DNA from 4 places in the Plantactinospora sp. WMMB334 genome. Region 2 is predicted to be linked to each of the others. Evidence: riboswitches for the same ligand, from Rfam matches in the RefSeq annotation. Region 2 holds a riboswitch; each other region holds the start of a gene.

Region 1 (7,560 bases), 3.1 Mb from region 2:
CCGCACCGCGCGCACCGGCCACGCCGAGGATCACCAGCACCGCGTCGACCCCGAGCCAGCCGACGGCGGTGACGACGTGCAGGGTGAGAAGGGCTTTTCGCCATGGCGGGGGGAGCGTCATGCCGCCATGCTGCCGGCGCATCGGCCGCGGCGCGTCGGGCCGGTGTGGATGCCCCGGGTACGCAACTCGACGTAGGCCGGCCGGAGGCGCACGAGTACGGCGGCTCGCCGGCAGCCGCACGAGGTCGGCGCGGTCAGCCGCGCGGGGCGTACATGATGATCGCGACGCCGAGCAGGCAGACGGCGGCCCCGGCCAGGTCGTAGCGGTCCGGACGGAACCGGTCCACCAGCACGGCCCAGCCGAGCGAGCCGGCGACGAAGACGCCCCCGTATGCGGCGAGTACCCGGCCGAAGTGCGGGTCGGGCTGGAACGCCGCGACGAAGCCGTACCCGGCCAGCGCCAGCATGCCGGCGGCGACGAAGAGCAGCCCCCGGTTCTCGCGTACGCCCTGCCAGACCAGCCAGGCGCCGCCGATCTCGGCGACGGCGGCGAGCAGGAACAACAGCAGCGAGCGGGCGAGAGTCACCCCGCCATTGTCGCCGCCACCCCGGCGCAGCCCGCGCCGACCGGCGCCCGACTGCCGGCATCGCCGCCCGGCCGGTTGCCGGCACCGGCGCCTGGACTGGTCGCCCGAGCCGGTTGCAGGCATTGATGTCTGTCTCTAGGCTGAGCCCGGCGTCGGCATTGGACGAACCGGGCTCGGGCTGCCCGGGGAGGACGTGCCGGCGGCGCACCAGCTCGCGGGAGCCGATCGCGGGGGCGCAGGGCGGGGCGGGCACGCGGCAGGCGTGTGCCGCCCGTCGTCGTCAGCAGCAGTGCCGGCGCCGCCGGAGGCGGTGAGAGAGCCGGCAGTTGTCGAGAGGATCGAACTCCGATGAGGGTTTCCACACCGTACCGTCGCGTGTCACTGGCCGTCGCCGCGGTGACCGCGATCGCCGCGAGCAGCGTCGCCGTGGTCAGTTCGACCCTGGTACCGTCCGCCCGGGCCGCCGCCGGCTGCCAGGTCGACTACCAGGCCAACCAGTGGACCGGTGGCTTCACCGCCACCATCCGGGTGACCGCCGGGGACACCCCGGTCAACGGCTGGACCGTCACCTGGACCTACGGCGGCGACCAGCGGATCACCAACAGCTGGAACGCGCAGGTCAGCCAGTCCGGCGCGGCCGTCACCGCCCGGAACGCGGCCTGGAACGGGTCGTTGCCGGCCGGCGGCTCGACCGAGTTCGGCGTCCAGGGCAGCTACGCCGCGAGTTCCGCCGCACCGACCGGGTTCACCCTGAACGGCGAGCCCTGCAACGGCGCGGAGCCGACCACGCCGCCCACCACCGCCCCGCCGACCACCCGGCCGCCGACGACCCCGCCGACCACCGCACCGCCGACGGTCACCCCGCCGCCGACGACCCCGCCGACCACCCCGCCGCCGAGCGGCTGCGGTGGAGCGGTGCTCTGCGACGGCTTCGAGAACCAGACCGGGGCGACCCCGTCGGGCGACTGGAACGTGAGCTACCCGGACTGCTCCGGGAGCGGCACCGCCAGCATCGACACCTCGGTGGCGCACCAGGGCAGCCGCTCGGTGCGGATCAACGGCGCCGTCGGCTACTGCAACCACGTCTTCGTCGGCTCCACCCGCAACCTCGGCGGGCTCGGCGCGGTGCGCTACGCCCGGCTCTGGGTGCGGCACACCACCGCACTGCCCACCTCGCACGTGACCTTCCTGGCCATGCGGGACGCCGCCGACGGCAACCGTGACCTGCGGATGGGCGGGCAGAACGGTGCCCTGCAGTGGAACCGGGCCTCGGACGACGCCACCCTCCCGGAGCAGAGCCCGAGCGGTGTCGCGCTCAGCGCACCGCTGCCGGTCAACCGGTGGACCTGCCTGGAGTTCATGGTGGACGGGGCACAGGGTCGGCTCTCCACCTGGGTCGACGGCGCGGCGGTGACGGGCCTGACCGCCGACGGCACGCCGACGCACGACGTCGACGGACAGTGGTACAACCGGGCGAACTGGCGGCCGAACCTGACCGACCTGCGGCTGGGCTGGGAGAGCTACGGCGAGGGCGCCGACACGCTCTGGTTCGACGACGTGGCGCTGGGGTCGAGCCGCATCGGCTGCTGACGGCCGCCCCCAACGACACCGGCCGGCACCGCGATACCGGCCGGCACTGCCCAGGGGTGGTGGGCGGTGCCGGCCGGCGTCCGGGCGGTCCCGGTCAGTTCATCGACAGGTGTACGTGGTTGGTGTGGTCGCTGGACGGGTCACCGTTGCCCCCGTTGTACGCCTTCCACCCGCTGCTCGGCAGCCAGATCTGCTTGAACCAGATCACGTAGAGCACACCGAGCCGGTTGGCGTTGCGCACGAAGTACGCCGCCAGGTTGTTGCCGTACGTCCGGTCGCCGCCGGTGGCCACCCCGCCGAACCCGTTCTTCTGGGCGGCGAAGTCGCACGCCTGCCCCTTGGGGTGCTCGCCGCTGCCGCCGCTGCGGAAGCAGGAGACGAAGCGGGTGAAGCCGGCCGCCTTGGCCTGGTTGAGCGCGTGCAGGGTGCGCGGGGTGATGCAGCCGCTGGTGGTCGGGTCGTCGACGCTGCACGACTCGTTCGGGAAGGAGCCGTCGGGGTTGCGGGGTGCCGGCCGCGCCGATCCGCCGCCGCTGCCGCTGATCCCCGCGCTGGCGCCGCCGCTGTTGTTCGCCGCCGCCAGGGCCCGTTCGGCCTGCTTCTTGCGGGTCTCCATCACCTCGACCTGCTTGCGCTGCTCGCCGACCTCCTTGTCGAGCGCCGCCTTGGCCCGGGTCTCCCGGTCCAGGGTCTCCTGCAACCCGCGCAGTTCGCGGTTCTCGTTCGCCGAGATGGTGTCGAGCGCGGCGGCCCGGTCCACCAGGCTGGTGGGCGAGCCGCTGTTGAGCAGCGCGGAGACCTGCCCGAGCCGGCCCGTCCGGTACGCCATGCTGGCCATCTCGGCGACCCGCTCGCTCCGGGTCGCCACCTCGGTGCGCAGGGCGGCCAGCTCGGTGTTGAGGTCCTTCTGCCGCTTGACGGAGTTGTCCAACTTGTTCTTGGCGGTCAGGTAGCCCTTGCTGGCGGCTTCCAGTTGCTCGCGCAGGTTGTCGGTGCCGCCGTCGATGTCGTCCCCGCCGGGTGCCGCGGCCAACGCCCCGGGTGGGGCGTACTCCGGGGCCGCGGCGGCGGGTGCGCCGCCGAGTACCGCGAGGATCATGCCCACGGCGACCGCCATGGTCGCCGTCGTGCTCGGCCGTGTCGCGACCTTCCGGGGCGGTCGTCCGCCGGCTCTCCGCGCGGACGCCGGAGCCATTCGGATGGGTGCCAGGAACGGCATATGACAATGTCCTTCCGTCAGCCGCCGACCGGGTTAGCTGACGGGTTCGGGACGGAAGATCCCTACCGCTGGCGCGGATACACCCCTGGTACGTGGTTCCCCGGCTCGCTGGTGCGATTAGGCGACGGCCCCCGCAGGCGCCGGAGGGCGCCGCCCGGCGGAGACCGGAGCCGAGCCTACCGGCAGTTGCCCGCCGGGGATACGTGGCGTTGCCGGAGTTGAATTCGCGATTCTCCCCATTCGCGGGGATGTATCCGGACAAAGTTCTCCGGTTCTCGTCCGAAACTTAAGATGCCGCTAACTATCGGTGAGCCTCGACGCCCGCCGGGCGTGTGGTTCAGCTCTCGAACGGCGATGACGGTCAGCTTGCGACGGCGATGACGGTCACCCCTCGACGGCGATGACGGTCAGCCGCTGGGTGGCCCGGGAGAGGGCGACGTAGAGGGTGCGTACCCCGGCGACCGAGTCCGCCCGGATCTCCGCCGGACCGACCAGCACGACGCCGTCGTACTCCATGCCCTTGGCCTGCATGGTGTCCACCACCTGGAGGCGCGGGTCGGGGGCGGGCGCCAGCCAGCCGACGACCTCTGCGCGGCGGGCGGGCGGGGTGATCACGCCGACCGTCCCATCGACCTCGGTGAGCAGCTTCGCCGCCGCCTCCCGGACCGCGTCCGGCAGCTCGGCCGCCGGCACCACCAGCTCGACCGGGGGCACCCCGGTGGCCCGGACCGCGACCGGCAGCGGCAGGTCGGGGGAGACCTCCCGGATCACCTCTGCCGCCGCCGCGAAGATCTCCGCCGAGTTGCGGTAGTTGGTGGTGAGCACGAATTCGTGCCGGGGGCGCCGCCCGAGAGCCTTCTCCCGGGCCCGGGTCAGCTCCGCCGGGTCGCCGGTCCAGGCCGTCTGTGCCGGGTCACCGACAACGGTCCAGGAGGCGAGCCGGCCGCGCCGGCCCAGCATCCGCCACTGCATCGGGGAGACGTCCTGGGACTCGTCGACGACCACGTGCGCGTACTCGCGGTAGTCCTCCGGCCGGTCCGGTGCGGCCTCCCGGCGGGCCGCCCGCTGCCGGTCCGCGTGCGTGGTCACCTCCCGGACCCCACCCGGGAGCTGGTACGGGTCACGCCGGCGCCGGGCCGGCTGCGGCGGCCGGCCGAGCAGGTGGTCGAGCTCGTCGAGGAGCGCGACGTCGGCGACGCTCGGCCCGCCGGCATCGGGCCCGGCATCGCCCGCCCCCCGGTACGCCTCGGCGAGCAGCCGGGTCTCCGCCCCGGAGAGGATGCCGGCGGTGTACCGGCGCAGCCGCTCCGGCTCGGCCAGCCAGGGCAGCACGTGCCGGGGGTGCAGCCGGGGCCACCAGGCACGCAGGAAGTCCCGGAACTCGGGGCGCTCGGCGATCTCGTCCTCGAAGCCGCGCTGGTCCGGCAGGCGGCCCACCCGCAACTGCTGGGCCTGCGCCCAGAGCGCGGCGAAGATGCCGTCGAAGCCGGCCCGGCGGACCTCGTTGCGGCGGGCCCCCGGCGGCAGCGCCCGGCTCCGGATCCGCTCCAACTCGGCGCCGGAGAGCCGGAGCAGCTCGCCCCGGTAGAGCAGTCGCAGCTCGCCGGGGGCGTCCGGGACCTGGTCGCGTACCGCCCGCTCCAGTACCCGGCGCATCCGCAGCGACCCCTTGATCGCGGCGACCGGCGCCGGGTCGGTGCGGGTCGCCGCGACCCCCTCGAAGAGCGAGCCGAGCGAGTGCAGGGTGGCGGCGTTCTCGCCCAGCGACGGCAGCACCGAGGCGATGTAGTCGACGAAGACCGCCGACGGGCCCACCACCAGCACCCCGCCGCCGGCGAACCGGTTGCGGTCGGAGTAGAGCAGGTAGGCGGCGCGGTGCAGGGCGACCGCCGTCTTGCCGGTGCCCGGGCCGCCGGAGACCACCGTCACCCCGCCGGCCGGGGAGCGGATCGCCTCGTCCTGCTCCCGCTGGATGGTGGCGACGATGTCCCGCATCTCGTGACCGGTGGTCCGGGAGAGGGAGGCGAGCATGGCGCCGTCGCCGACCACCCGCATCCCGTCCGGCGCCGCGGCCGGGTCGAGCAGGTCGTCGGAGATCCGGGTCACCCGCTCGCCGCTCGACGTGATCACCCGGCGCCGGACCACCCCGCGCGGTTCCGCCGCCGTCGCCTGGTAGAAGGCGGCCGCCGCCGGGGCCCGCCAGTCCACCACCAGCGGCTCGGCGTGCTCGCCGCGTACGCCGAGCCGGCCGACGTGCAGCACCTGCCCGGAGCGCAGGTCGAGCCGGCCGAAGACCAGCCCCTCGTGCTCGGCGTCCAGGGTGTGTCGCCGCCGGGCGGCGTGGAAGACCATCGCGTCCCGTTCCACAAGCGCGCCGAAGGTGCCGACCCGGGCGAGCTGGTAGCCGTCCCGCTCGGCCAGCACGGCCGAGTGCCGCAACTGCGCCAGCCGGGCGTAGACCCGGTCCAGGTGGCGCTGCTCGGCCTCGATCTCCTGCCGCGGCGTGGTGTGGTCGGTCAACGCGTCTGCTCCCGGAGATCGACGTGCGGCGCCACCGCCGCCCGGGACCGGTGGTCCGGGCGGCCGCGCGCCGCGCACTTGCCAGGTAGCGAGGGTACGCCGTGCCCGCCCGCCGCGACTCGGCCACGTCCGTCCCGGAGCGTCTCCGTCCGGTTCAGCGGCATGCCGCGCCGCGGCCGGCGGCGAGCCGCCCGGGCTGCACGACGATGGTCCCCGTCCGCCTCGCCCCGGCGCGCCTGGTCCCGGCCTGCCGGGCACCGGCACGCCTGACTCCGGCCGGTGCCGACGCCCTGCGGGTGATCTTCGTTGCCGCCAGGGCGCGGTCGACGACGGCGCGCAGCGCGGCGGTGACCTCCTCGGGGCGCTCCAGCATCAGCATGTGCCCGCCCCCCGGGCAGACCGTCAGCTCGGCCGAGGGCAGCGCCGCGGCGATCGACTCCGTGCACGGCGGCGGGGTGAGCCGGTCCCGGTCCCCGACCAGGGCGGCGGTCGGCACCTCCCTGAGGGTGCTGAGCGTCTCCAGCCGGTGCTGTGCGCCGATGGAGGGCCGGAACCCGCCGACGGAGACGAGCGAGGCCCGGGCCACCGCCGAGGTGGTGAGCCGGATGTCGGCCGGGTCGCAGGTGTCGCCGAAGAGCAGCCAGCGCAGGGTCGGGCGGAGTGCCTGGAGCAGTGGACCCGGGGTGCGCCATCCGCGGCACCGGGCCAGCAGCCCGGCCCCGGTGGTCTCGGCGATCCGGATCAGCCGGGCGAGTGGGGCCGGCACGCCGTACGCGGTGTGCGCGTGCCCCTCGGCGGTGGTGGCCACGAAGACGACTCCGGCGACCCGGCGGGCGAAGTCGGCGGGGTGCCGGTGGGCGTACTCCATCACGGTCATGCCGCCCATCGAGTGCCCGACCAGCACCACCCGCCCGCTCGGCGCCACCCGGGCGAGCACCTCGGCCAGGTCGTCACCGAGCCGGTCCAGGGTGGCCGAGCGCAGGCTGGTCGGATCGGACCGCCCGTGCCCCCGCGCGTCGTAGCGGACCACCCGGAGGGTGTCGCCGTACGCCTCGCGCAGCCCGGCGACCTGCCGGTGCCAGGTACGCCGGTCCAGGGTCCAGCCGTGCAGCAGCACCACGGTGAGCGGGGCGGTCTCCGGGCCGGCGACGTCGGCGTGCAGCCGGACACCGTCGCTGAGCCGTACCTGAACCGGCTCGGCCATGGTCACCTCCGCATCGGGCCGGGAGCGTGCTGCCGGGACTGGAGAGGAACTACCCGCCCGCGGTGCCGGCGAACCATCCCCGGTGCTCCCCGGCGGGGCGTACCCCCGCCAGGTACGCGTAACGCCCCGATCCCGGGCGGACCTGGATCGGGGCGTTACGGAGGTGTGCGACGTGCGGTGCCGGGAACTGACGTGCTGTTCCGGGAACGTGCTGTTCCGGGGAACTCAGCCCTCGAAGACGCCGGCCTCGACCAGCCGCTTCTCGGTGGTGTCCCAGCCGTCACCCGGGAATTCGGAGGCCAGGTAGTTGAGCTCGGCCCGGATCTTGGTGGCGTGGCCGGCACCGGCCAGCACCCGGATCTCCTCCACGAAGGCGTCGGAGTCGGTGCGCAGGTGCGAGGTCTTGCCGTTGGTCAGGTTCCGCACGTAGGCGTGCTTGC
Region 2 (7,560 bases):
CCGGTCGGCCGGTGTCGGTCGGGGCTGGAATCCCCTGGTCGTCCACGGTGGTGCCCCCGGCACCCGAAACATATCGGCAATCGTCTCTGTTGGCTCGCCGAAACACACCCTCTACAGACTCGGCCCCAGTGGATCTTCAACAGACGGATCGTGAAATCGGGTCGATCGTCGAAAAGGGGGCGGCATGAACCAGTCCGAGCAGTCCGCGGTCAGCCGGCGCGGTTTCCTGCGCGCGGTCGGGGTCAGCGGTGGTGCGGGCGCGATGCTCGCCACCATGGGTGCGCTCGGGCTCGCCCCGACCGCCGCGTCGGCCGCGCCACCGTTCCGGGCGCCGACCCACTCCGATTTCACCCTGACCGGCCGCCGTCGGGCCCGGGTGGTGGTGCTCGGTGGCGGCGTCGCCGGCCTCGCCACCGCCTACGAGCTGGGCAAGGCGGGCTACGACTGCACGGTGCTGGAGGCGCGTTCCCGGGCCGGCGGCCGGAACCTGACCATCCGGGGTGGTGACGTGGAGACCGATCTCGACGGGCACACCCAGCGGGCCCGCTTCTCCGACGGTGGCTACCTCAACGCCGGGCCGGCCCGGATCGCGCAGTGGATGGTCACCCTGGACTACTGCCGCGAGCTGGGCGTACCGGTCGAGATCTTCACCAACGCCAACGCGGACGCCTGGATCTACAACGAGTCCGCCGGGATGACCGCGCCGGTCCGCTACCGCACCGCCAAGGCGGACGTCTACGGCTACGTCTCCGAACTGCTCGCCAAGGCGACCGACCAGGGGGCCCTGGACGACCGGCTCAGCGCCGACGACAAGCAACGGCTGCTGTCCTTCCTGCAGAGCTACGGCGCGATCGGCGGGCGCACCAGCGGCTGGGCCTACACCGGCACCAGCCGGCGGGGTTTCGCCAGCTATCCCGGCGCCGGCAACGACGGGGGGAGCCTGCTCGGCGCCCCGCCGCCGCTGGCCGACGTCTTCGCCAGCAACGTCGGGCGGTACTTCTCCTTCGAGCTCGGCTACGACCAGGCGATGCTGATGTTCCAGCCGGTCGGCGGGATGGACCAGATCCCCCGGGCCCTGGCCAGGGCGATCGGCGGCCACCGGATCACGCTCGGCGCGGAGGTGACCGGGGTGACCGACCGGGGCGGCCAGGTCGAGGTGACCTACCGGCACGGCGGCCGGGAGCGGATGGTCCGGGCCGACTACTGCGTGGCGACGCTGCCACCGCACCTGATGGCCCGGGTGCCGCACAACCTCGGCGCGGACGTGACGGCGGCGCTCGGCAGCTTCCCGGCCACCGCCTCCGGCAAGATCGGTCTGGAGTACCGGAGCCGCTGGTGGGAGCTTGACCAGCGCATCTACGGCGGCATCACGGAGACCGACCTCGACGTGTCGCACATCTGGTACCCGTCGTACGGCTTCCACGGGCGGCGAGGGGTGATCGTCGGCTACTACAACACCGGGGCGAACGCGCGGGCGTACAGCGCGCTGACTCCGGCCCAGCGGCAGGAGCGGGCGGTCATGCAGGGCGTGAAGATCCACGGCGAGAAGTACCGCAGCGAGCTGGTGACGGCGTACTCGCACGCCTGGGACCGGACCCGTTACCTGGAGGGGGCCTGGACCTCGCCGCCGCACGGCAGCGCCGGCTACGACCTGCTGCTCCGGCCCGCCGGCCGGGTCTACTTCGCCGGTGACTGGCTGAGCCACGAGGTGGCCTGGCAGCACGGCTCGTTCGTCTCGGCCCGCGCGGTGGTCACCGCACTGCACCAGCGGGTGATGGCGCGCTGAGCCGGATCGGCCACCCTCACGGTCAGAGCAGCGGCGCGACGTCCCGGGTGATCGGCACCGCCAGCACGGTCGGGCCCTCCGTGCCGAGTGCCGTCCGGAACGCCGTCCGGAACTCGTCCACCGACTCGACCCGGTGGGCCGTGCAGCCGTAGCCCCGGGCGATGCCGGGGATGTCCAGGCCGGGCAGCTCCAGGCCGGGCACCCCCGGCGCCCGCTCCAGCTCGGCGAAGGCCTTCAACACCCCGTACTCCTGGTTGACCGGCACCACGAAGACGACCGGCAGCCGGTGCTGGGCCGCCGTCCAGAGCGCCTGCGGCGAGTACTGGAACGAGCCGTCCCCGATCACCGCGACCACCGGCCGGTGCTGCCGGGTGTCCCGCTGGGCGAGCGCGATGCCGACCGCCGCCGGCAGCGCGAAGCCGAGGCCGCCGCTGGCCATCTTGAAGTACGACCCCGGCCGGCCGATGGTGAGCTGCCGGTGCAGCGCGCTCAGGTTGGAGGGGGTCTCCGGCACCACGATCCCGTCCGCCGGCCATTCGGCGGCGAGTGCGCCGAAGAGCGTCTCGGGCTTCAGCGGCGTGCCGGCCGCCCCGTCCGGCGCGGCGGGTCGGGGCGGCGGCATCGGCCGGCCGGCCGCCGCCGGCAGCAGCTCGGCAAGGGCGGCGCAGGCCAGCGCCACGTCGCCGACCAGGCTCTCCCCGACCGGTGCGCGGGCCGCCTCGGCCGGGTCGTCGGTGATGTGCAGCAGCCGGGTGCCCTCCGGCAGGTATCCGCGCCGGCCGGGCACGTAGGGGTAGTAGCGGAAGACCGGGGCACCGATCACCAGCACGGTGTCGTGACCGACCAGCTTCTCGGCCAGCGGCCCGATGGCCGGCGGCAGCAGCCCCTGGAACTGCGGGTGGTCCTGCGGGAAGCCGACCCGGTCGGCGAACGGGGGCTGCCAGACCGGCGCCCGGCTCCGCTCGGCGAGGGCGACCGCGTCGGCCCAGCCGCCGGCCCGGTCCACCCCGGAGCCGATCACCAGCATCGGCTGCCGGCTGCCGGCCAGGATCTCGGCGAACCGGGCCAGCGCCGCCGGGTCGGGCGCCACCCGGGTGCTCACCCGGCGTACCTCCGGGGTGCCGTTGGCGGGTTCGTCCCAGTCGTCCAGGGGAAGCGAGAGATACACCGGTCCGGCCGGCGGTTGTACGGCGGTGGCGTGCGCCCGCATGAAAGCCTCGGGAATGTCCTGGGCGCGTAACGGTTCGTGGCTCCATTTGACGTACGGCTCGGGGAGTTGTGTCGGCCGCACATTCGTCAGCATCGGCTCGAAAAGATTCATCGTCCGGGTCTGCTGTCCCGCCGTCACGATCATCGGGGTCTTGTTGTGCCAGGCGGTCACCAGGCTGCCCATCCCGTTTCCGGTGCCGGGCGCGGTGTGCAGGTTGACGTGCACCGGCCGCCCGCTGGACTGGGCGTAGCCGTCCGCCATCGCGACCGCCGAGGCCTCCTGGAGCGCCAGGACGTACGCGAAGTCAGCCGGAAAGTTCTTCAGGAATGGCTCCTCGGTGGAGCCGGGGTTGCCGAAGAGGGTGGTCAGGCCGAGGGAACGGAGCAGGTCGTAGGTTGCTTCGTGCACCGTTGTCATCGAAAGGGGCCTCCTGCGCGTTGTCGTCCCATTCTGGAACCACCCGGCTAAGCCGGTCATTTCCGTCATACCGTACCCGTACATGATCATGCTGGTTTATCTCGACCCCGTTCGGCGGTCCGGCATTCGGTCCCCGGCCGTCCGAATCGCGGTGTCGGTCACTGTTTTCGCTGTTCAGAAGGGTTGGCAACGGCAGAAGGCGGCCAGTAATGTCGGCGAGTCTGGTCCGGCCCCTTCGTCGCCACGCCGGTGACACCGGAACAGACCCGCCGAGTCGTTCGGTAACGAGCCGGGGACCCACAGTTATTCGGGGTGAATCCGCGAGCCTCTGGCCCGCGGTAGGGCGGCCTTCCCGCCCGAATCCGTCAGCTAACCCGGTAGGCGGTGTCGGAAGGAGTACGTGTTCGTGCCGCACCACCCTGGCTCCGGCCCATCCCCCCAGTCAGCTCGCCGCGTCCCAACTCGTCGCGTCGCGGTCCGGCCTCCGGCCACCGCGACCGCTCCGGTCCGCCCGGCCACCGGCCGGCACCGGGCAGCCCTCGACAGGTACCCGATCCTGGCCCGATAGCGGACCGCTCGGGGGCTGTGACGCGGACGTCGTCGACGCGGGCCCGCCGGGGTCGCCGGCCGGATGGCCGGCACGTCCGGAAAGACCCGCGGGCCGGCGGCGGCAGGTCGCGGCGGCGCTGATTCCACCGGTACGCCGACAGCGGCGCTCTCCGCCGGTCGGCACATCGCCGCTCGCGTTGTCGATTGGATCGACGGACCTTTCCTGCGCATTTTGAGCGCAATTTCGCGTCGCATTCCCACCAGCGGACGAAAGCATCGCGTCATTTCTAGCCCCCCGGCGAGGGTGACGTGCATTCCCCTGGAGGACAACGTTGAAGCACGCAATTAACCGGCGGTTCAGGACCGCCGTCTCCGGCCGGCGCAACCGGCTGGCGCTCGCCTCGGCGGCGGTGCTCGCCGCCGCCGCGTCCACTGGCGGCGTTCTGGCGTCGACCGGCTCGGCGGAGGTGTCCGAGCCCTCGACCGTCGCCGTCGCCGAAGTCGGCACCCCGGCATCCGGTGCACCGGGAACCACCGGCGAGCCCGGCGAGCCCGGCACGGCCGGCAGCGCCGCGCCGGGTACCACGGCGCCGGGGACCACGGCGCCGGAGTCCGCGGCGGCGGAGACGACCGCACCGGCGACCCCGGCGCAGCCGGCGAGCCCCGAGCAGACCAGCCCGGCCGTCAAGGCGGCCAAGGCGGCCCCGGCCAGGACGACCGAGCCCCCGGCACCGCCGGAGTCGAAGCTGCTGGACTACGAGTTCCAGGCCCAGATCAACGGCTGGTACTGCGGCCCGGCCGCCACCCGGATCGCGCTTACCGTCCGCGACGAGCGGCCGAGCCAGGATGCGGTCGCCGGCGCCCTCGGCACCACGACGAGCGGCACGAACTCGGCCGAGGACACCACCCGGGTGCTGAACGACCTGATCGGGACGGACTTCTACCGCACCACCGCGATCCCCGGCGGCGCGGCCACCCCGGCCCAGATGGACCGGCTCCAGGCCGACGTGGTGCACGCCGTCACCAGCGGTTACGCCGTGGTGGTCAACATCGCAGGCTCCGCCACCGACCTCGACGGCGGCTGGCACAGCTACCCCGGCGGGCACTACCTGACCGTGGTCGGTTACCGCGACGACGGCCGTACGGTGAAGATCGCCGACCCGGCCATCCCGGGCGCGGACAGCACCTACTGGCTGAGCACCATCGACCTGGCGAACTGGGCGGCCACCCGGGGCTACTCGTCCTGATCCGCCCCGCCGGCAGCCGATGACACGCCGGCCCGCCCCACTTTCCGGACGACCCGTGCCGACCGGAGGTGGGGCGGGCCGGCGTCGTCGTACGCCGGAGCCCGCGCCCCGGAGTTCACGACGTCGGCACCGCCGGGCGGATCACTGGCCCTGCCACACCGCCTGGGCGCCCGAGTCTCCGGTCCGGTAGACGTAGTAGAGCGCGACCCCGGCCGCCGCCAGGGAGAGCACCCCGAGCACCAGGGTCAGCGCCGGCGAGTTGGTGCGGGTCGCCCGGACGGCCGTCCCGGTTCCCCCGCCCCCGGTCCCGCCGTCCGTGCCCGTGCCGCCGTCCGTGCCCGTGCCGCCGTCCGTGCCGCCGGGCGGTGGGGCCGCGGCGGCGCGGGGGCGGACGAAGAGGACCAGCAGCAGGGTCAGCACGCCGAGCGCGATCGTCGCGTAGAGGGTCTCACCGCCGAGCTCCTGGTGCTCGGCCAGCCGGGGGACGTATTCCGGACTGACCCGGTTGCCCGCCTCCAGCCGGGCGAGGAACTCGTCGCCGGAGAGCTTGGCCAGCAGCGCCGCGACCGGGGTGGCGACCGCGAGCAGCGCCGTCACCAGGCGCAGGTGCGGGCGGAGGAACGGGACGAAGGCGTACCCGACGGCGGCCACGGCGAGCAGCGGGATGAAGACCACCGCCGCGTGGACCAGCAGGGGATGGGCGGGAATGCCCATGAACTCCTCGAGCACGGACTCCTCCTCGGCGACGGATCGAATTGTGCGTTTTCGAGAACGTTGACATGGTGCCCGTGGTGCCGACCGTTGACAAGAGCCGGATCGGCGCGAGTCGACGATCGCTCCACAGGGGAGAGAGGTGGCGTGGGCGATGCTACGGTGCCGGCTCGCCGACGACGTACTCGGCGTACTCGGCGACCGGGGTGAAGCCGAGCCGGTCGTAGAGCTTGTATGCGGTGGTGTTCTCCGCGTGCACGTTCAGCGTCACCGTCTCGACCTCGGCCAGCAGCCGCCGGCAGAGCGCCGCCACAAGCGTGCTGGCGACCCCCTGCCCCCGGTGCTCCGGCGCGGTGGTGACGTTGCCGAGCGCCCCGACCCCGTAGCGGGGCGACCAGACGTGCACCCCGGCGGCGGCGACCAGCCCGCCGTCGCGGCGCATCCCGAGATAGTGCCCGGTGCGCAGCATCCGGGGATCGAACCAGTTGCCGGGGTAGGACCGCCGGTAGAAGGCCGTCAGCTCCGCGGTGTCGGCCTCGGTGAGCACCTCGCCGCCGGGCGCCACCCGGGCCAGCCGGTCCGGATCGGTCAGCGCCATCTTCAGGTGCGGGCCGCGCGACCGGACCGGGAACTGCCGGGCCAGCACCTCCGCGCCGCCGGGGGAGAGGTGCGCCTCGAAGTGCCGGGGCAGCAGCGGCAGGAGACCGGTCAGCAGCGCGGCCACCACCTCCGCCGAGCGGTGCAGCGCCAGCAGCACCGGCGTCGGTCCACCGTGGTAGAGCAGCGCCACCGCGTCGTCCAGCCGGTACCAGGTGGTGTGCGGCCAGTAGAAGTCGTCGAGGTCGCCGAGCTCGTACGCGTGCAGGTGGGGATCGCGGCGCAGCAGGCCGGCCAGCTCGTTCCGGTCGTGGCCGGCCCTGATGATCGTCACCGATGCATCATGGCACAGCCCGTGCCGGCGTTCGGAGGGCCGGCCGGGCGGCGGCGCCCGCTCAGCCGACCGGTGCGGGCCGGGGGGACGGGACGGTCGGGGCGGCCCCGGTGCCGTCCAGCTCCCGGCGGGCCTGGTCGAGGAAGCCGTCGGCGTACCGCTGTTCCGGGAAGTCGCCGAGGTAGCGGGTGCGGGTCCGCCAGCGGGTCTCGGCGAGCGGGTCGGTGTCGAGCAGCCGGTCCAGCACGTCGTCCAGGTTGGACAGATCCGAGGTCAGCACGTAGCCGGAACCGGCCAGCGGGAAGCCCTCGACGAACCGCTCCCCCTCGCCGACCCGGTCGGTGACGGCGTACGGCTTGCCGGAGTAGAGATAGTCGGAGATCACCGCCGAGACGTCCGAGACCAGGGCGTCGGAGGCGTTGACGCAGTCGACCAGGCTCATCTTCCGGGCCGCCTCGGCGCCGAAGACGTGCGGCCGCCCGCTGCCCGCCCGGTCCTCGGCGAGCAGCTGCTCGATCCGGGCGAGCTGCCGGGCCGACGCCGGGTTCTGCGACGTGTAGGGGTGGGCCCGCAGGATCACCGTCACGCCCCGGTCCAGCAGCCGCCGGACCAGGGTCTCGCCGACCGGCAGCGAGCAGTGGTCGACGTCGGCGTTGTGCCCGGTCCAGGTCGGGGCGTAGAGCACCACCTTGTCGGCCCGGTCCCGGAT
Region 3 (7,560 bases), 5.4 Mb from region 2:
AGCCCGAGGTCGTTGACGAGCGGTGCGTCGGCGGCTGGTGCGGCGCGCAGGATCACCGACGACGAGCCCCGGGCCGGGCACGGCACGCCGGTCGTCTCGCAGCCGGTGAAGGCCGGCCGGTTGGTGGCGAAGTCCGGGTCGATGGTGACCAGGCCGGCGGCGGGGATGCCGATGCCCCGGAACGGCGCCCGGAGCAGGTCGAAGTAGTGCGACCAGTCCCAGTACGGGCCCGGGTCCCAGTGCATGCCGCGCACGTTCGCCGGCAGGATGCCGGGGACGTTGTCGTGCCCGATGATGTGGTCGCGGTCGAGCGGGATGTCGTAGCGGTCGGCGAGGTAGCGGACCAGCTTGGCCGAGGTCCGGTACATCGCCTCGGTGTACCAGGTGCCCTGGGCGGCGAAGCCCTCGTGTTCGAGGCCGATCGCCTTCGCGTTGACGTACCAGTTGCCGGCGTGCCAGGCGACGTCGGCGCCCCTGACGTGCTGCGCGATGTGCCCGTCGGCGGAGCGGAGCGTGTAGTGCCAGCTCACGTAGGTGGGATCCTGGACGAGCCGCAGCGTGGTGTCGTAGCTGCCCTCGGTGTCGTGGATGACGATGTATTCGACCTTCTGCCGGGCCGGCCGGTCGGAGAGGTCGTGGTTGCCGTAGTCGCCGTCCCCGAACGCCTCGTAGGGGGCCGGGATCCACTCGCAGGAGATGCCGCGCGGGCACTCCAGCCCGTCCGGGCGGGGCCGGCCGGGCAGGCCGAGCCGGTCCAGCCAGGAGCGCTGCGGGACGGTCCCGGGCCGGGCGGGGAGGCTGATCCGGTGGCCGTCGTCGGTGGTCCGGGTGGCGCCGTCGGCGATGGTCCGGTACACCTCGTCGGCGAAGGCCGCCGCGGCGTCCGCGTGGTCGCTGCCGGCGTACCGGGCCACCGCGCCGTACCAGGCCGCCGGGTCGCTGGCCCGCCCCGTCGGCCCGGCCAGCGATGTCTGGTACGACGCCAGCAGCGCCGCCCCGCCCCGGATGTTCGCCTCCGGTTCGGCGCGCAGCCTCGCCCGGTCGACCTCGGTCAGCGCGGCGGCGGAGTCCAGGGTCTGCCCGCCGGGCGGCGCGGCACCGCTCCCGCCGACGCGCGGCCCGGTGGCCGTGCTGGCCGGCCGGGCCGGGGTGCTTGCCGGGCGGGCGGGGCGGGCCGGGTCGCCGCGCCGGTCCTCGCCGTGCTCGGGATGTTCCGCCGGTCCGCCGGCCAGCCCGGCGACGTCGGTGAGGTGCATCGGGCCGTACCCGCCGCTGGTGCTCGGCGTGCCGGCGTTCGTGTCCCAGCGGGACTCCAGATAGGAGACGCCGAGCAGCACGCTCTCCGGTACGCCGAACTCGGCGGCCGCGGCGGCGTACTCCCGTTGCCGGTCCTCCGGCGGTGCGGCGGTGGCGGGCGCGGTGCCGGCCGGCAGCAGCGCGGCGACGCCGGCCACGGCGGTGCTGAGCGCGATTTTCCTGCTCAGTGCTGTTGTGGTGCGACGCATGGAACCTCCCAGAGCCGGGGGTGGGCTTGATGATCACCCTCCACCCGACACCCGCCGGCGGTCAATACATGCCGAGCAAGGTCATCACTATGTAGAAAGTTTTCATCCATACCGAGAGTGTTCGGGAGGTTCCAGCGGTCCGCACCATCCGCGACCGGTCTGACACGAAACGAATCGATCCGGATCGTGGGTTGCGTTTGGATAACACCCTTCTCTAAGGTTGGGGACCGTCGAACCGACGGCAGGTCGCCCAGCCCGGGCGGCGACGGTTCGACACCGCCGAATCGTCACAGAGAGCGAGCCGGGGACCCGGGCACCATGGGGTGAATCCGCGTCGCACGCGGAAGGGCGACAATCTTCCCGCCCGAACCCGTCAGCTAACCCGGTAGGCGGGCTACGGAAGAAGGAGTACGGACCCCGGTGGCTCCCCCTGCCCCACCGCGGTCGCCATCCCTCCGGCCGGCATCTCGCGCCGGAGCCGGGACGGCGAAGCCGCACACTCGAAGGTCCATTCTCGCCATCGCACTCACCGTGCTCGCCAGCGCCGCCGTGCTCTTCACCGGCACGACGCCGGCGCTCGCCGAGCCGTCGGTGGCCGAGATCGAAGAGCAGATCGACGTCGCCTGGCGCAAGCTGGAGCCGGTCATCGAGAAGCACAACTCCACCCGCCAGGACCTGACCGCGAAGAAGAAGCAGGCCGCCGCCCTGCAGAAGAAGATCGCCCCGCTCCAGTCGCGGATCGACGCCGCGATGGACCGGGTCAGCGACTTCGCCGTGCAGGCGTACAAGGGCGACAAGGCCTCGACCTTCAACGCGCTGCTCAGCAACAAGTCCCCGGCCGCGCTCGTCGGCCAGCTCTCGGTGCTCGACCAGTTCGCCCGGCAGCAGCAGCGCGAGGTGCAGGCGGTCGTCGACCTCAAGAACAAGTTGGCCGCCCAGAAGGCTCCGCTGGACCGGCTCGTCAGCCAGCTCACCAAGACCGAGAAGGAGCTGGCGGCGAAGAAGAAGGAGATCGACGCCGAGATCGACAAGCTCCAGGAGCTGCGGATCAAGGCGTACGGGAACGGCTCCGCCGGTCCGCTGCGGCCCGCACCCTGCCCGTCGACCTACCCGGGTGGCGGGGCCGGCAAGGCGGTCAAGTTCGCCTGCGCCCAGATCGGCAAGCCGTACAGCTGGGGCGCGGCAGGCCCCGGGGCGTACGACTGCTCCGGCCTGACCCTCGCCGCCTGGCGGCAGGGCGGTGTGTCGCTGCCGCACAACGCCCGTGCGCAACGCGGGCAGACGTCCCGGATCAGCCGCTCCGCGCTGCGCCCCGGCGACCTGGTCTTCTACTACGCCGACCTCAGCCACGTCGGCATGTACGTCGGCGACGGCTGGATCGTGCACGCCTCCCGGGCCGGTGAACCGATCAAGATGAAGCGGATGGACGACGGCCAGATCCACAGCTTCGGCAGACCCGGCTGAGTCACCCGACCGTTCCTACGGCAGAGCCCCCGTCGCACCCGCGACGGGGGCTCTGCCGTGTCGTTCCCGTTCCGTTCGCGTCCAGCCGCGCCGGGCCGGCCTCAGCGGGTCGGCCAGGTGCGCCAGTTCTGCCAGGAGCGGCTCGGGGTGGGGCCGCGCTGCCCCTGGTAGCGGGAGCCGTAGACGGCGGACCCGTACGGATGGGCGGAGGGCGAGGAGAGCCGGAAGATGCAGAGTTGACCGATCTTCATCCCCGGCCAGAGCCGGATCGGCAGGTTCGCCACGTTCGACAGCTCCAGGGTCACGTGGCCGGAGAACCCGGGGTCGATGAAGCCCGCGGTCGAGTGGGTGAGCAGGCCGAGCCGGCCCAGGCTGGACTTGCCCTCCAGGCGCGCGGCGAGATGGTCGCCGACGGAGATCACCTCCAGGGTGGAGGCGAGCACGAACTCGCCCGGGTGCAGCACGAACGGTTCGCCGTCCGGCACCTCGACCAGCGAGGTCAGGTCGTCCTGCTGCGCGGCCGGGTCGATGTGCGTGTAGAGGTGGTTGTTGAAGACCCGGAAGAGCCGGTCCAGGCGTACGTCGATGCTGGACGGCTGCACCAGCGCGGGTTCGAACGGCTCCAGCCCGAGCCGTCCCGCCTTGATCTCGATCACCAGGTCGTGGTCGGAGAGCAGCACCGTGCCACCTTAGCGAGTGGCGGGAAGCTCACCGGCCGCGACCTCGCGCAAGGGTGGGATCAGGGTCGGGTCCGGTCCGGTTCGGGCCCGGTCCGGGGTAGGTGATCGAACATGTGTTCGATAGAATGTCCGCATGGCATCCTGGTCCGAATTCGCCTCCGACGAGCCCCGCCTCGCCGACGCGATCCGCGTCCTCATCCAGCAGTACGGGCCGGGTCTCGGCTACCTCGCGACCGTGCGCGCCGACGGTGGGCCGCGGGTGCACCCGGTCTCGCCGGTCATCACCGACGAGGGGCTCTTCTGCTTCGTCGTCGACTCCCCGAAGCGGCGCGACCTGGAGCGTGACGGGCGCTACGCCCTGCACTCGTTCCCGCCCGAAGACAGCGACGACGAGGCGTACGTCGCCGGCCGGGCCCGACCGGTGACCGACCGGGCCCGGGTGGAGCAGCTCGCCGGCAACCTGCGGGCCGCGCCCCAGGTCGACTGGCGGCTCTTCGAGTTCACCGTCGACGTGGCGATGGTGGCCCGGCACGGCAGCAACGGCGCCACCCCGCTCGCCGGTGAGCGCTCCGAACGACCCGCGGTGCAGGTCTGGCTCGACCCGGCCGGTGCCCTCACCGGCCCCGCTGCCGAAGGCACCGCCACCGCGGCACGGCGGCGCGGCCGTCGCCGCACCGCCGAATCCGAGCCGGTCCCGACCCCCTGACCCGTCCCGTCCCGCCGCCTACGGCTCCCGGAACGCCTTCCACGCCTTGAGCATCCGGAACACCTGGCCGTACGTGAACTCGTACATGCACGCGTCGACCGAATAGTCCATGAAATTGTGGATCGGGTCGAGGCCGGATCTGGCGGGGCAGGAGTCGCGCCGCTCCGGGCAGCCGAAGGCGGGCTCCGCCTCGGCGGCGGTGTCGACCACCTGGTCGCCCTGGCCGTCGCAGCCATCCTGGAAGGTGTGGTAGAGGTTCAGCCAGTGCCCCACCTCGTGCGTGGCGGTGTCCCCAGCGTTGTAGGGCGTGGCCGTCCCGCCCGGCAGCGACTCGCCGAGCACCACCACCCCGTCGTACGGGTCGAGGTCCTGCTTCGGAAAGGTGGCCCAGCCGAGCAGTTCCTCGTCCAGCAGTCCGGTGTAGACGTTCAGGGTGTGCTTGCCGCCGACCCGCAGCGCCCGCTTCATCTGCGCCTCGGCCGGGCTCTCCGGCACGATCGGATACCAGGCCGGATTGACGACCCGGTTGACCTGCCTGAGCTTGAACCGGAACGGTGTCCAGGCGCCGCCGGTGCGCCCGCCGAACGAGTCGTTCAGCACCTTGAGCTGTGCCTCGATCAGCGCCAGCGGGATGTCGCCGTCGGCCCGGGTGCGCCGCTCGGCGATGACGTGGAACACCACGTCGATGCTGATCCCGACCTTCCCGTGCGGTACGCCGAGCGGTGCGACACCGACCCGCCGGGCGTACGCCGAGTCGACCGCCCGGTCCTGCTCGGCCGCCTCGGCCGCGGTCAGCTCGTTCGGCTCGGCCGCGTGCGGGGCACCGGGCCTCGCCTTCGCGTGCGCGTTCGCGTGCGGATGACCGGCGGTGTTGCCGGCGCATCCCGGGTCCACGGCCCCGGCCGACCCGAGCGGCGCCGCCACCACCGGACCGGGTCCGAGCAGCAGGACGAGAAAGACACTCGCCACGCCGGTCGAACGCGACGACCATCGCAGTCCACGGAACGCCATTGCCTCACCCTTTGCCTTCACAGAGTGGCGCCGCGATAACGCAGAGCCATAGTTGCAGGTGGGGCGGACGTTACCTGTCGTTGTCCCTGTTGCAAACGAAGCGGCACGGCGTGGTCCCCGACCCGCTCCGACCGGGTGACAGGGCAGCCGTGGGCGTAGGCGGGGAGGGTGAGTGCATGATCGGATCCGACCAGGTACAGTGGGGTCCGCTCGCGGGTGTAGTTCAATGGCAGAACATCAGCTTCCCAAGCTGACAGTGCGGGTTCGATTCCCGTCACCCGCTCCACCGACAAGGGCTCAACTGTAAAGTCGATTCTCCGATACCGGGCCCTTGTCATTTTTGACCTTCAAGGCAGCCGTGCGCCTGCCTTGTTCCGACGGAATCCGGGAGCCGGGTCGGTGGAGGCACCTGGCGTCGGGCTCCGTCGATCCTCGCACTGCTGGCCTGTCGAGCGCCTGTTACTGGCGAGCGGCCCCGTGGACAGGACATCATGGGTGTATGAACGACAGGATCTCCATCGACCATCGGATCATGGGTGGCGTGCCGTGTGTCGCCGGGACCCGCATCCCCGTGGCGACAGTGATCGGGCTGCTGGGCCAGGGCTACAGCGTCAGTGAGGTGGTCGAGGAGCACCCCACCTTGACCAAGGACGACGTTCTGGCGGCTCTGCGCTTCGCCGCACGGGCGGTCGACGAGCGAGAACTGCCGTTGAAGCTGTCCGCATGAGGTTCCTGGTCGACGAGTGTCTGTCGATCAGGGTCGCTGCCCTCCTCGTGGCGGCCGGGCACGACGCCATTCATGTCGTTGACTGCGGTCTGGCCGGAGAGCCGGACGAGCGGGTGCTTGGCAAGGCGGTCGGTGACGGACGGATCCTGCTCTCCGCCGACACGGACTTCGGCGAGATCCTGGCCCGGTCCGGGGAGGGCACGCCCAGCGTGGTCCTGTTCCGGCGCTCCGATCGATCGGCGGCGTCCTTGGCGTCGATCCTCGTTGCGAACATCCCCGAGGTTGCGGACGATCTGGCGAAGGGTGCGTTCGTGGTTCTGACCGATGAGCGGCTCCGAATCCGTCCTCTACCGTTCAAGTAGGGGCGAGCGGACCCGGTCGTGCCATTCGGGCAGGACAATCAGGACCAGTCCAGGCCGCTGGGATCAGCCGTGACCAGGTGCCGAGGCCCTGCGACGGCGGATCTTCGGCGATTCCCGAGCTGACAGCGCGGGTTCGATTCCCGTCACCCGCTCCAGGAAAATCCCGGTCAGGTCAGGCGGGAGGCCGACCAGGGCTTTCCCTATCACTATCGCGCACGTGAGGCCGCCTGGCGGACCAATCAGCGGTTCCTCGACGGTGATGGCTGGGGCGCGCCGCCGGGTGGTGGCACGCCCCCAGCAGGTCAGGCGAGCTGCTTGGCCCGGGTGGTGGTCACCGTCGCGGTGCCGTCGGCGGACAGGCCGGAGATCAGGTACGCCCGGTAGGTGCCGTTCGGCAGCACGGTCCACAGGTCCGGCGTGCCGTCGGTGTTGATGTCGGCGGCCCACAGCGTGCTGATCGTGACGCCGGTGTTCCAGTTCGCTGCTACCCGGTACTGAATGTGTGTCAGCGTGCCGGTGCCGTCGCCGTTGTCGAGCATGGTGACCCCGGTCCACAGGTACAGGTCGCCGGTGGTGGCGTTGCGTAGGAAGAGCGCGAGGCCGGACGCGATCTCCGTGCTGGCGATGCTCCAGTCCTGCCAGTCGTAGCCGCCCGTCGGGGTGGGGTTGGTCAGCGTGGTGGTGCCGAAGTAACCGCCTGGGATGCCCCAGTTGGGGTGGTAGTCGAGGCGGTACCCGTTGGTGGCGTCACCGGAGATGCCAATCAGGTCTGGAAGGCCGTTGTCGAGTCCATCAGCGACGTATCCGTTGACCAGCGTCAGCGGCGAGTTGCCGTTGGCGTCCAGGAGCCGATCCCGGGAGATGACCGCCACGGTGCCGCTGCCGTATGGGTTGGGCATCGTGCCGTCGCCGGCGCCCCTGATGACCAGGCCGCCGCCGGCGTGGACCCCGCCCGGGTAGTAGACGAGAAAGTCCTCTTCGGTCTCACCGAAGAAGCGGCCGGTGATGGGAGGAGCGGGTCGTGGCAGTGGCCTGGGCGGGCAGGGCCGGGGCGAGCGCGGTCAGCGCGAGCGCCACGGGCGCGGTCCAGACGAGCATGCGATGG
Region 4 (7,560 bases), 3.5 Mb from region 2:
GAGGCGACCGCGACCGCCCGCGCCGACGGCCCGCTGACCGAGGCGGGCGGGCGCTTTCTCGCCCTCCTCGACGGGGAGCTCCGGCGGTGGGCGTCGGAGCCGGTCCCACCGGCTCCGCTACGGCTCGCCGAGGCCGCCACCACGGACCGCCGGATCGGCTGGCGGCTCCTGTGGCAGCCCGCTCCCGACGACGTGGACCCGCTGGCCCGGTCCTGGGTCGCCGGCGAGGCCGCACCCCCGGCAGCCGGCGCCGTACGGATCAGCCTGCCCCCTCGGGCCGCGACGCACCGCAGCAACCCCCGTCTCACCCTGCTCTACCTGCTGCTGGCCGAGCCCGGTCGGACGGAGCGGCTCGGCGACGACCCCCAGCGACTGGCGCGGGAGGTGCCCGGCGCCAACCCGGCCGACCTGTGCTACCTGCTGGACCGGCACGAGACCGCGGTGACGGAATACCTGCGCCAGATCGCCGCCGACGGCGGCACCGACTCCGCGTGGAGCGGCCTCGCCCTGGCCTACCGGGAGCAGGCCCCCGCGACGGAGGCCAGCGAGATGCTGATGCAGCATCCGGAACTGGTACGCGCCGTCCACCGACGCGTCGACGAACTCTCCGGCCACCGCCCCGACCCGGTGACGCTGGCCGCCTGGCTGCGGCCCGTCCGCACCACCAGCGGGTGACGCCGTCGTGGTCGCCACCGCTACCGGCGCGCCGGAGCAGGACGAACCAGCCCGCTACCGTGACATCTTCGCGGTGCCGGAGTTCCGGCTGCTGGCCGCCGGGTCGGCGCTGCAACTGACCTTTTCCATGGTGGTCACGCTGACCCTGTCGGTGGTGGTCTACCGGGAGACCCGGTCTCCGCTGCTGGCGGCGCTGGCACTGGCCGCCGGCTTCCTCCCGCATCTCGTGGGCGCGACGTTCCTGCTCGCCATCGCCGACCGGGCCCGCCCGCGCCGGGCCCTGGTCCTGCTGGAACTGCTCCGCGCGGCGGTCGCCGTCGTGCTGGCCCTCGGATACCTACCGGTCTGGGCGATGCTGCTGCTCGTCCTCACCGCCAACGTGCTGGCGCCGGTCAACACGGCGGTCCGGTCGGCGCTCCTGCCCGACCTGCTCGACGGGGACGCGTACGTGCTGGGCAGGTCGGTGATGAACATGATCGCGTCGAGCGCCCAGATCGCCGGGGCGGCCCTCGGCGGCCTGGCGCTCGCCACGGTCGGTCCGAACGGCGCGTTCGTGGCGGTGGCGGCCGGCTGCACGGTCACCGCGGCGGCGTACCGGTTCGGCCTGGCCGAACGGCCGCCCCGGGGACGCGACCAGGGCTCGACCATCCGGCAGACCTGGTCCGTCAACCGGTGGCTACTGCGCAGCCGGACGACCCGGGGACTGCTGCTGGTGCAGTGGCTGCCGCTGGTGCTGGTGGCCGGCGCGGAGGCGCTCTTCGTCCCATACTCCGCCGGCTGGAACGTCCCGTCCGCCGCCGGCCTGCTCTTCGGGGCGGCGGCCGGCGGGATGCTGCTCGGCGACATCGCCGTCGCCCGCTTCCTCGGCCCCCGCAGACGCGAGCAGCTCGCCCTCGCCCTGGCGCTGCTGCTGACCGTCCCGTACCTGGCCTTCGTCCTCCAGCCTGGCCTCTGGCTCAGCGTCGCCGTGGCCGGTTTCGCCAACATCGGCGCCGCCTACCAACTCGGGGTGCAGCGGCGTTTCCTCGACGCCGTCCCGGAGTCCATGCGGGGGCAGGCCCTGGGCCTGGTCCCCACCGGCATCATGGCCATCCAGGGCGTCACCTTCACCCTGGCCGGCTGGCTCGCGCAGCGGTGGAGCCCGCACGTGGTCATGCTCGGCTTCGCGGCCCTCGCCGTCGTCTCGACGCTGGCGCTGGCCGCTCATCTGCTGCCCGATCCGTGGCGTCGCCGGGAGGTCGTGCGACCCGGGTGACGGCCGGCCCCGCCCGCCGCCGACCGAGGTTGCGGGAGGACGCCATGATCGCAGGGGACGGCACTGGCATCGCCGCTTAAGGAGGCATGGATGGTCCTCACCGCTCAGCCCCGACCGCGCCCCCTGCCGAAGCGGGATCGGTCGGGGCCTCAGCTGCGCTTTCGGGGCCCGGTGTCGCCCGTCTCCACCCCGCCGCCGCTCGGTCGCGCCGCGAGGCTGGCGTGCAGCCGGTCCAACTCCGTGGCGGTGCCGATCCCGGCGCGGAACCGGGGATGTGCGACGTACTCGCGGATCGCCGCGGCGAGGAAGTCGGGTTGCACGTTCAGCAGTCCGACCGGTAGCTCCGTGCCACGGGGTGAGCCCGGCCCCGGATGCCAGTCCCGGCGGTGGAGGATGATGCGCGGGCTGACCGGCGCCGGTGCCGGCGGACCATCCGGTGCCAACTCCTCCCAGGCGATGGTGGTGCGCCCCCGCACCCCCCGCAGGGCGATCCCGCCCGGTTCCAGCGCGATGCTCGCCTGCCGGAGAAACGGCATCGCCACCGCCATCCCGAGGACGACGGCGAAGAGCATCGCGTGATAGGTCTCGGACGGCCAGTCGTGGAAGCCCGGCCCCTCCCGGTCGGGCCAGCGGTCCAGCACGACGAGACCTCCGGCGAACCAGAGCATCGCGATCGCCAGCACCCCCTGCGAGCGGGGAAAGGCACCGGCGACGAACCGGCGCGCCGTGGCGTCGACCGTGAACGTGGCGGGACGCAGTTGCGGCGGGGCAACGGTCCGCGCGAAGACGACGAGCGGCACGACCACGCTCGCCACCAGCGCCAGCACGTGGATCAGCAGTCCCAGCTCGGGGGGCTCGATCCGGTCGGTGACCGGTTCCACCCACCGGGTCACCGCGAGCCGGCTCAGGAAGGCGGCGATGCCGAGCGCCAGGGCGGCGCCCCGGACAAGGCTGAACGGCATGCTGCCAGCGTAGCGAGGCCGCTCAATGCCGCCGGCCGCGCCGGTGGGCTCCCGGAACTCGGGCTGCGGCTGGACCATCAGCCGGTCGAGGCGTTCGTCTCCGGCGGGTCGAGCGCCGCCCGCAGCAGCGTCAGGGTCGTCTCGTCGAAGGCGACCAACCTGATCCGCTCCACCTGCGACGGGGTGGAGCGGAGCGTCCCGACCGCGATCCGGGCCGCCCGGTCGGCGGGAAAGCCGTAGACCCCGGTGGCGATGGCCGGGAAGGCGACGCTTCGCGCGCCCAGCTCATCGGCGACCGCCAGGCAGCGGCGATAGCAGGAGGCGAGCACCTCGGCCTCGCCGTACCCGCCACCCCGCCAGACGGGTCCGACGGTGTGGATGACGTGCCGGACGGGCGGGTCGAGGTCGAAGGCGGGCGTCGCCATCGCCTCGCCCGGCGGGCAGGGGGCGATCGCCCCGCCCGCCTCGGCCAGCCGGGGCCCGGCGGCACGGTGGATCGCACCGTCCACACCACCGCCGCCGAGCAGCGACTCGTTGGCGGCGGTGACGATCGCGTCCACCTGCTCCCGGGTGATGTCGCCCCGGACGACGTCGATGACGGCCATCCGCCGATCATGCCAGCCGAGCCGCGCCGCTGTCCCCGGCACCCGGCCGGCCCCGCGCGCCGATCGCCCCGCCACCCGGTGCCCGGGTGACGGGGCGATCGTTCGGAGGTCGGGTGCGACCGCCCGGCTACAGCATCGACACGTGCACGTGGTCGGTGTGGTCGCTCGGGCCGCTGTACGATCTCCAGCCCTCGCCCGGGAACCAGATCTCCCTGTACCAGATCACGTAGAGGATCCCGAGCCGGTCCGAGTTGCGGATCAGGAACGCGGCGAGGTCGTTGCCGTACTTCATCTGGTCGTCGTTGGCGGCCCGGCTGAACCCGGAGTTGCGCAACGACCAGTCACACGCCCGTCCCTTGGGGTGCTCGAAGGGCCCGCCCGGACGGAAGCAGCCGACGAACCTCTTGAAGCCGGCGCGACGTACCTCGTTGTACATGTGCAGGGTCCGGGCGGTGATGCAGCCGCCGGTGGTGGGATCGTCCTTGTTGCACGGCAGCGACGGGAAGCCGTCGTCCATCCCCGGCCCGGGTCGGGCGACCGGAGAAGTGGCCTCCACCAGCCCCTTGTCCGGACGCGACCTGCCACCCACCAGGGCGAGGGCCTTCTGCGCGTCCGTCTGCTGCTTCTTGATGACCTTTTCCTGGGCGGCCTGCTTGGCGACCTCGTCGTCGATGGCCTTCTTGGCCGCGCCGACCTGCTCACGCGCCTCGTTCAGCGACCGGAGCTTGCTGTTGTTGAACAGGTTCAGCTCGTTGAGCGCCGACATCCGCTCGATGAACGAGTCGGTCTCGCCGGCGTTGCCGTTGCCCAACAGCATCGAGATCGCGCTGAGCTTGCCGCTGCGGTAGGACGCGGCCGCGATCTCGCTCGCCTCCGGTGCGAGTGCCGCCAGCCTGGCCTCCGCCTGCCGCAGCTGGGTGCCGAGCTGGGCCTGCCGCTTCTTGGACTTGGCGAGCTCGGCCTTTGCCTCCGCGAGTCGCTTGCCGGCACTGGCGAGCACGTCGCCGAGGAGCGGCGAGTCGGCCTCCTCCTGCGGGGCCGGCTTCGGCGCCGCCGACGCCTCCGACGGGACCACGACCAGTGCTGCGGCGGTGAGCAGTGCCAGGGCAGTCGCCAGCCTTCGGCGTAGGGGTGCCCTCACATGTATCCCTTCCGTCGGCCGCCGACCGGGTTAGCTGACGGGTTCGGGATGGAAGTGGTCCCTACCGCTCTCGCGGATTCACCCCAGGGGTGCGTGGGTCCCCGGCTCGCCGTGCGGCGATTAGGCGGCGATCAGCGCCGGCACCATGCGGTATCCGGCGACTCTGAACGGCAGACAGCATACCCGGTTCCACTTCCGAAATGGCAAGACCAGATTTCCGGTAATAGCGTTGCCGGACAACGACTATCAGTAATCGTGGCGCCTCGGAGGCATCGAAGGGCATCCTTCGTCCGCAGTTATCGACAATCTGCTGTCGGCTATTCACCAACCGCGTAACCTGCGGCGGTGCGAACAGCCGTCCAGGTTGGCCGGTGGTGGTTGCCCGGCTACCGCCGGCGCCAGGGCGCTGTGCCGAAGAGCACACCGGCAACCGCACCCGCCGACAGCAGCCCGGCGGTCAGCACCCTCCGGTGCCGGGACAGCCACAGTTGCGGGCTACGCCCCCGCGACCGCGCGTCGAACGAGCCGTGCGCGCCCTGGTCCGCCTCGCCGCCGTCGTCGACCGGGTGCCAGAGGTTGGTCGGGCGGTCCGGGTCGGTCGGCTGGTCCGTCTGCTGACTGGCGTAGCCGGTCCGGGCCAGGTAGCGGTCGAGCAGCCCGGGTACGAACCGGTTGCCGAGGATGGTGCCGACGGTCGAGGCGCCGACCCAGTACTCCCGCCGCTCCGGATGGTCGGCGGCGTACACGATCGCCCTGGCCGCGACCTCGGGCTGGTAGATCGGTGGCACCGGCTGGGCACGGTTGCGCAGCCGGGACAGCACCCAGTCGAACTGCGGGGTGTTCACCGCCGGCAGCTGCACCATGGTGACCCGCACCGGGCTCCGGTCGTGCAGCAGCTCGCAGCGCAACGACTCGGTGAAACCGACGATGGCGTGCTTCGCCCCGCAGTACGCCGACTGGAGCGGGATCGACCGGTAGGCCAGCGCCGAACCGACCTGGACGATGGTGCCCGTTCCGCGGGGCAGCATCCGGTCGAGTGCGACCCGGGTGCCGTAGACGTAGCCGAGATAGCAGACCTCGGTCACCCGGCGGAACTCCTCCGGGCCGATCTCCTCGAACGGCGCGAAGACCGAGGTGAAGGCGTCGTTGATCCAGAGGTCGATCGGCCCGAGTTCGCTTGTCGCCCGCTCCGCAGCCGCCTCCACCTGGGAGTGCTCCGACACGTCCGTCTCGATCGGCAGCGCGACGCCGCCGTTGGCGCGCACATCCTCGGCCACGGCGTGCAGGCCGGTCTCGCCGCGGGCCAGCAGCGCCAGCCGCATCCCCCGGCGGGCCAGTAACCGGGCCGTCGCCCGGCCCACCCCGGCACTCGCTCCGGTGACCACCGCCACTCGTGCCGCAGGTCGCCCGCGCATCCGTCTCCTCCGTCCTCCGGCCCTCGGCGGGCCGGATCTCGCCGGTGTCGACGGCGCCGGCTACCCCGGCCCGGGCTCCGGCAAACCTCGGCCGACGACCTGCGGCACACCGGACCGGACGGCGGGCGAGCCACGGACCGACGGGCGAGCCACGGACCGACGGGCGATCGGGGCCACCCGTCCGGGTGAGGATGAACGCCGGCCGCCCGGGTAACCGCAGCCGCGATGGTGTGGCGGGTGGAGGAACGGGTGCGTGCCAGCACGGTACCGGCGACGACCGTCGGTGCCGCGCTGGCCGCCCAGGTGGTGCCGGCGGTGACGGTGCTGCCCGGCGTACGGCTGCGGTTCTTTCCCCGGCTGAGCGGGCGCGGCGCCCCCGGCCACGTCGCACTCACCTTCGACGACGGCCCCGACCCGGTCTCCACCCCGCTCTTCGTCGAGGCCCTCGCCGCGCACCGGATCCGCGCGACGTTCTTTCTGCTCGGCTCCATGCTGGCCCGTGCGCCGGAACTCGGCCTGGATATCGCCGCCGCCGGGCACGAGGTGGCGGTGCACGGCTGGGGACACCGCAACCTCCTGCTGCGCGGCCCGCGCGCCACCTACCGCGACCTGGCGCGGACCCACGAGCTGATCGGCGCGGTGACCGGCCGGGTTCCCCGGTTCTTCCGGCCGCCGTACGGGGTGCTCAGCGCCGCCGCGCTGGTCGCCGCCCGCCGGCTGGGCCTGACCCCGGTGCTCTGGACCTGTTGGGGGCGGGACTGGACCCGGTCGGCGACCCGCGCCTCGGTGCTCGACACCCTGCTGGACGGGCTGGGCGGAGGCGGCACGGTGTTGCTGCACGACTCCGACTGCACCTCGGCGCCGGGTGCCTGGCGGGCCAGTCTCGCCGCGCTGCCGTACCTGCTCGACGAGTGCCTGCACCGGGGTTGGCAGGTCGGCCCGCTCGGCGAACACGGCCGGGCCGGACCCGGCCGACCCGGGCCGGTCGCGGTGCGGCGGCGATCGGTCCACCGGCCGGTTCACCACTGACGAACCGGCCCGGCATGCTCGCGGTCAGCCCAGCCGGTCGGTCAGCTTCCCGGAGACCGTACCCGCGGCCCGGCTGCCGGGCACGGTCGGCGCCGCGCCGGGCGGGCCGGCGGTGTGCTGCGCCCCAACCCGCGGATGCCGGACCCGGGCGACCACGCCGAGGTGCGCCCGACGGGCGACCTGGAGCGCGGCGAAGAGCCCGTAGGCGCCGCGACCGAGCAACCGGTGCTTGACCCCGAGCGTGCCACCCGGCGGCTGGTAGCCGGCCGGGGGCAGGTGCGCCCGGTACCGGGTGACGATCTCGGCGAAGAACTCCCGACGCCGCTCCGGCGGCACCCGGCGGGGATGCCCGAGGACCTGCAACAGGTGCCAGATCATCCGCTGGAAGATCAGGTGACGCAGGTCGGCCGGCACCTCCGGATCGGCGTCCAGGCCGGCCAGGACCCGGTCCCAGTGCGCGAAGACCTCGAAGTGCCGT

The links. A riboswitch is a leader RNA that binds a small molecule or an ion and turns the genes downstream of it on or off. The one in region 2 is predicted to bind cyclic di-AMP.
Region 1: another riboswitch for cyclic di-AMP. It lies ahead of ACN27G_RS21255 (coiled-coil domain-containing protein); the one in region 2 lies ahead of ACN27G_RS08110 (C39 family peptidase).
Region 3: another riboswitch for cyclic di-AMP. It lies ahead of ACN27G_RS31725 (NlpC/P60 family protein); the one in region 2 lies ahead of ACN27G_RS08110 (C39 family peptidase).
Region 4: another riboswitch for cyclic di-AMP. It lies ahead of ACN27G_RS22875 (coiled-coil domain-containing protein); the one in region 2 lies ahead of ACN27G_RS08110 (C39 family peptidase).

The regions. Positions count from the first base shown of each region.
Region 1 is NZ_JBMHME010000002.1:4,988,415-4,995,974, reverse strand. It holds gene ACN27G_RS21270 (hypothetical protein) at 1-121, opposite strand, end outside; gene ACN27G_RS21265 (YnfA family protein) at 255-587, opposite strand; gene ACN27G_RS21260 (cellulose-binding domain-containing protein) at 963-2,177, shown strand; gene ACN27G_RS21255 (coiled-coil domain-containing protein) at 2,272-3,294, opposite strand; cyclic di-AMP (ydaO/yuaA leader) riboswitch at 3,403-3,530, opposite strand; gene ACN27G_RS21250 (HelD family protein) at 3,781-5,916, opposite strand; gene ACN27G_RS21245 (alpha/beta fold hydrolase) at 6,071-7,120, opposite strand; gene ACN27G_RS21240 (hypothetical protein) at 7,346-7,560, opposite strand, start outside.
Region 2 is NZ_JBMHME010000002.1:1,894,658-1,902,217, forward strand. It holds gene ACN27G_RS08100 (flavin monoamine oxidase family protein) at 185-1,786, shown strand; gene mdlC (benzoylformate decarboxylase) at 1,809-3,413, opposite strand; cyclic di-AMP (ydaO/yuaA leader) riboswitch at 3,671-3,812, shown strand; gene ACN27G_RS08110 (C39 family peptidase) at 4,295-5,209, shown strand; gene ACN27G_RS08115 (hypothetical protein) at 5,351-5,938, opposite strand; gene ACN27G_RS08120 (GNAT family N-acetyltransferase) at 6,078-6,851, opposite strand; gene ACN27G_RS08125 (CDP-glycerol glycerophosphotransferase family protein) at 6,913-7,560, opposite strand, start outside.
Region 3 is NZ_JBMHME010000002.1:7,310,338-7,317,897, forward strand. It holds gene ACN27G_RS31720 (N-acetylmuramoyl-L-alanine amidase) at 1-1,505, opposite strand, end outside; cyclic di-AMP (ydaO/yuaA leader) riboswitch at 1,773-1,913, shown strand; gene ACN27G_RS31725 (NlpC/P60 family protein) at 2,037-2,969, shown strand; gene dcd (dCTP deaminase) at 3,071-3,649, opposite strand; gene ACN27G_RS31735 (pyridoxamine 5'-phosphate oxidase family protein) at 3,783-4,355, shown strand; gene ACN27G_RS31740 (zinc metalloprotease) at 4,374-5,366, opposite strand; tRNA gene ACN27G_RS31745 (tRNA-Gly) at 5,579-5,652, shown strand; gene ACN27G_RS31750 (DUF433 domain-containing protein) at 5,866-6,093, shown strand; gene ACN27G_RS31755 (DUF5615 family PIN-like protein) at 6,090-6,455, shown strand; gene ACN27G_RS31760 (hypothetical protein) at 6,758-7,354, opposite strand; gene ACN27G_RS31765 (hypothetical protein) at 7,440-7,560, opposite strand, start outside.
Region 4 is NZ_JBMHME010000002.1:5,352,487-5,360,046, forward strand. It holds gene ACN27G_RS22855 (HEXXH motif domain-containing protein) at 1-675, shown strand, start outside; gene ACN27G_RS22860 (MFS transporter) at 683-1,930, shown strand; gene ACN27G_RS22865 (hypothetical protein) at 2,080-2,892, opposite strand; gene ACN27G_RS22870 (O-acetyl-ADP-ribose deacetylase) at 2,970-3,497, opposite strand; gene ACN27G_RS22875 (coiled-coil domain-containing protein) at 3,625-4,638, opposite strand; cyclic di-AMP (ydaO/yuaA leader) riboswitch at 4,642-4,775, opposite strand; gene ACN27G_RS22880 (SDR family oxidoreductase) at 5,025-6,053, opposite strand; gene ACN27G_RS22885 (polysaccharide deacetylase family protein) at 6,303-7,082, shown strand; gene ACN27G_RS22890 (glycosyltransferase family 2 protein) at 7,107-7,560, opposite strand, start outside.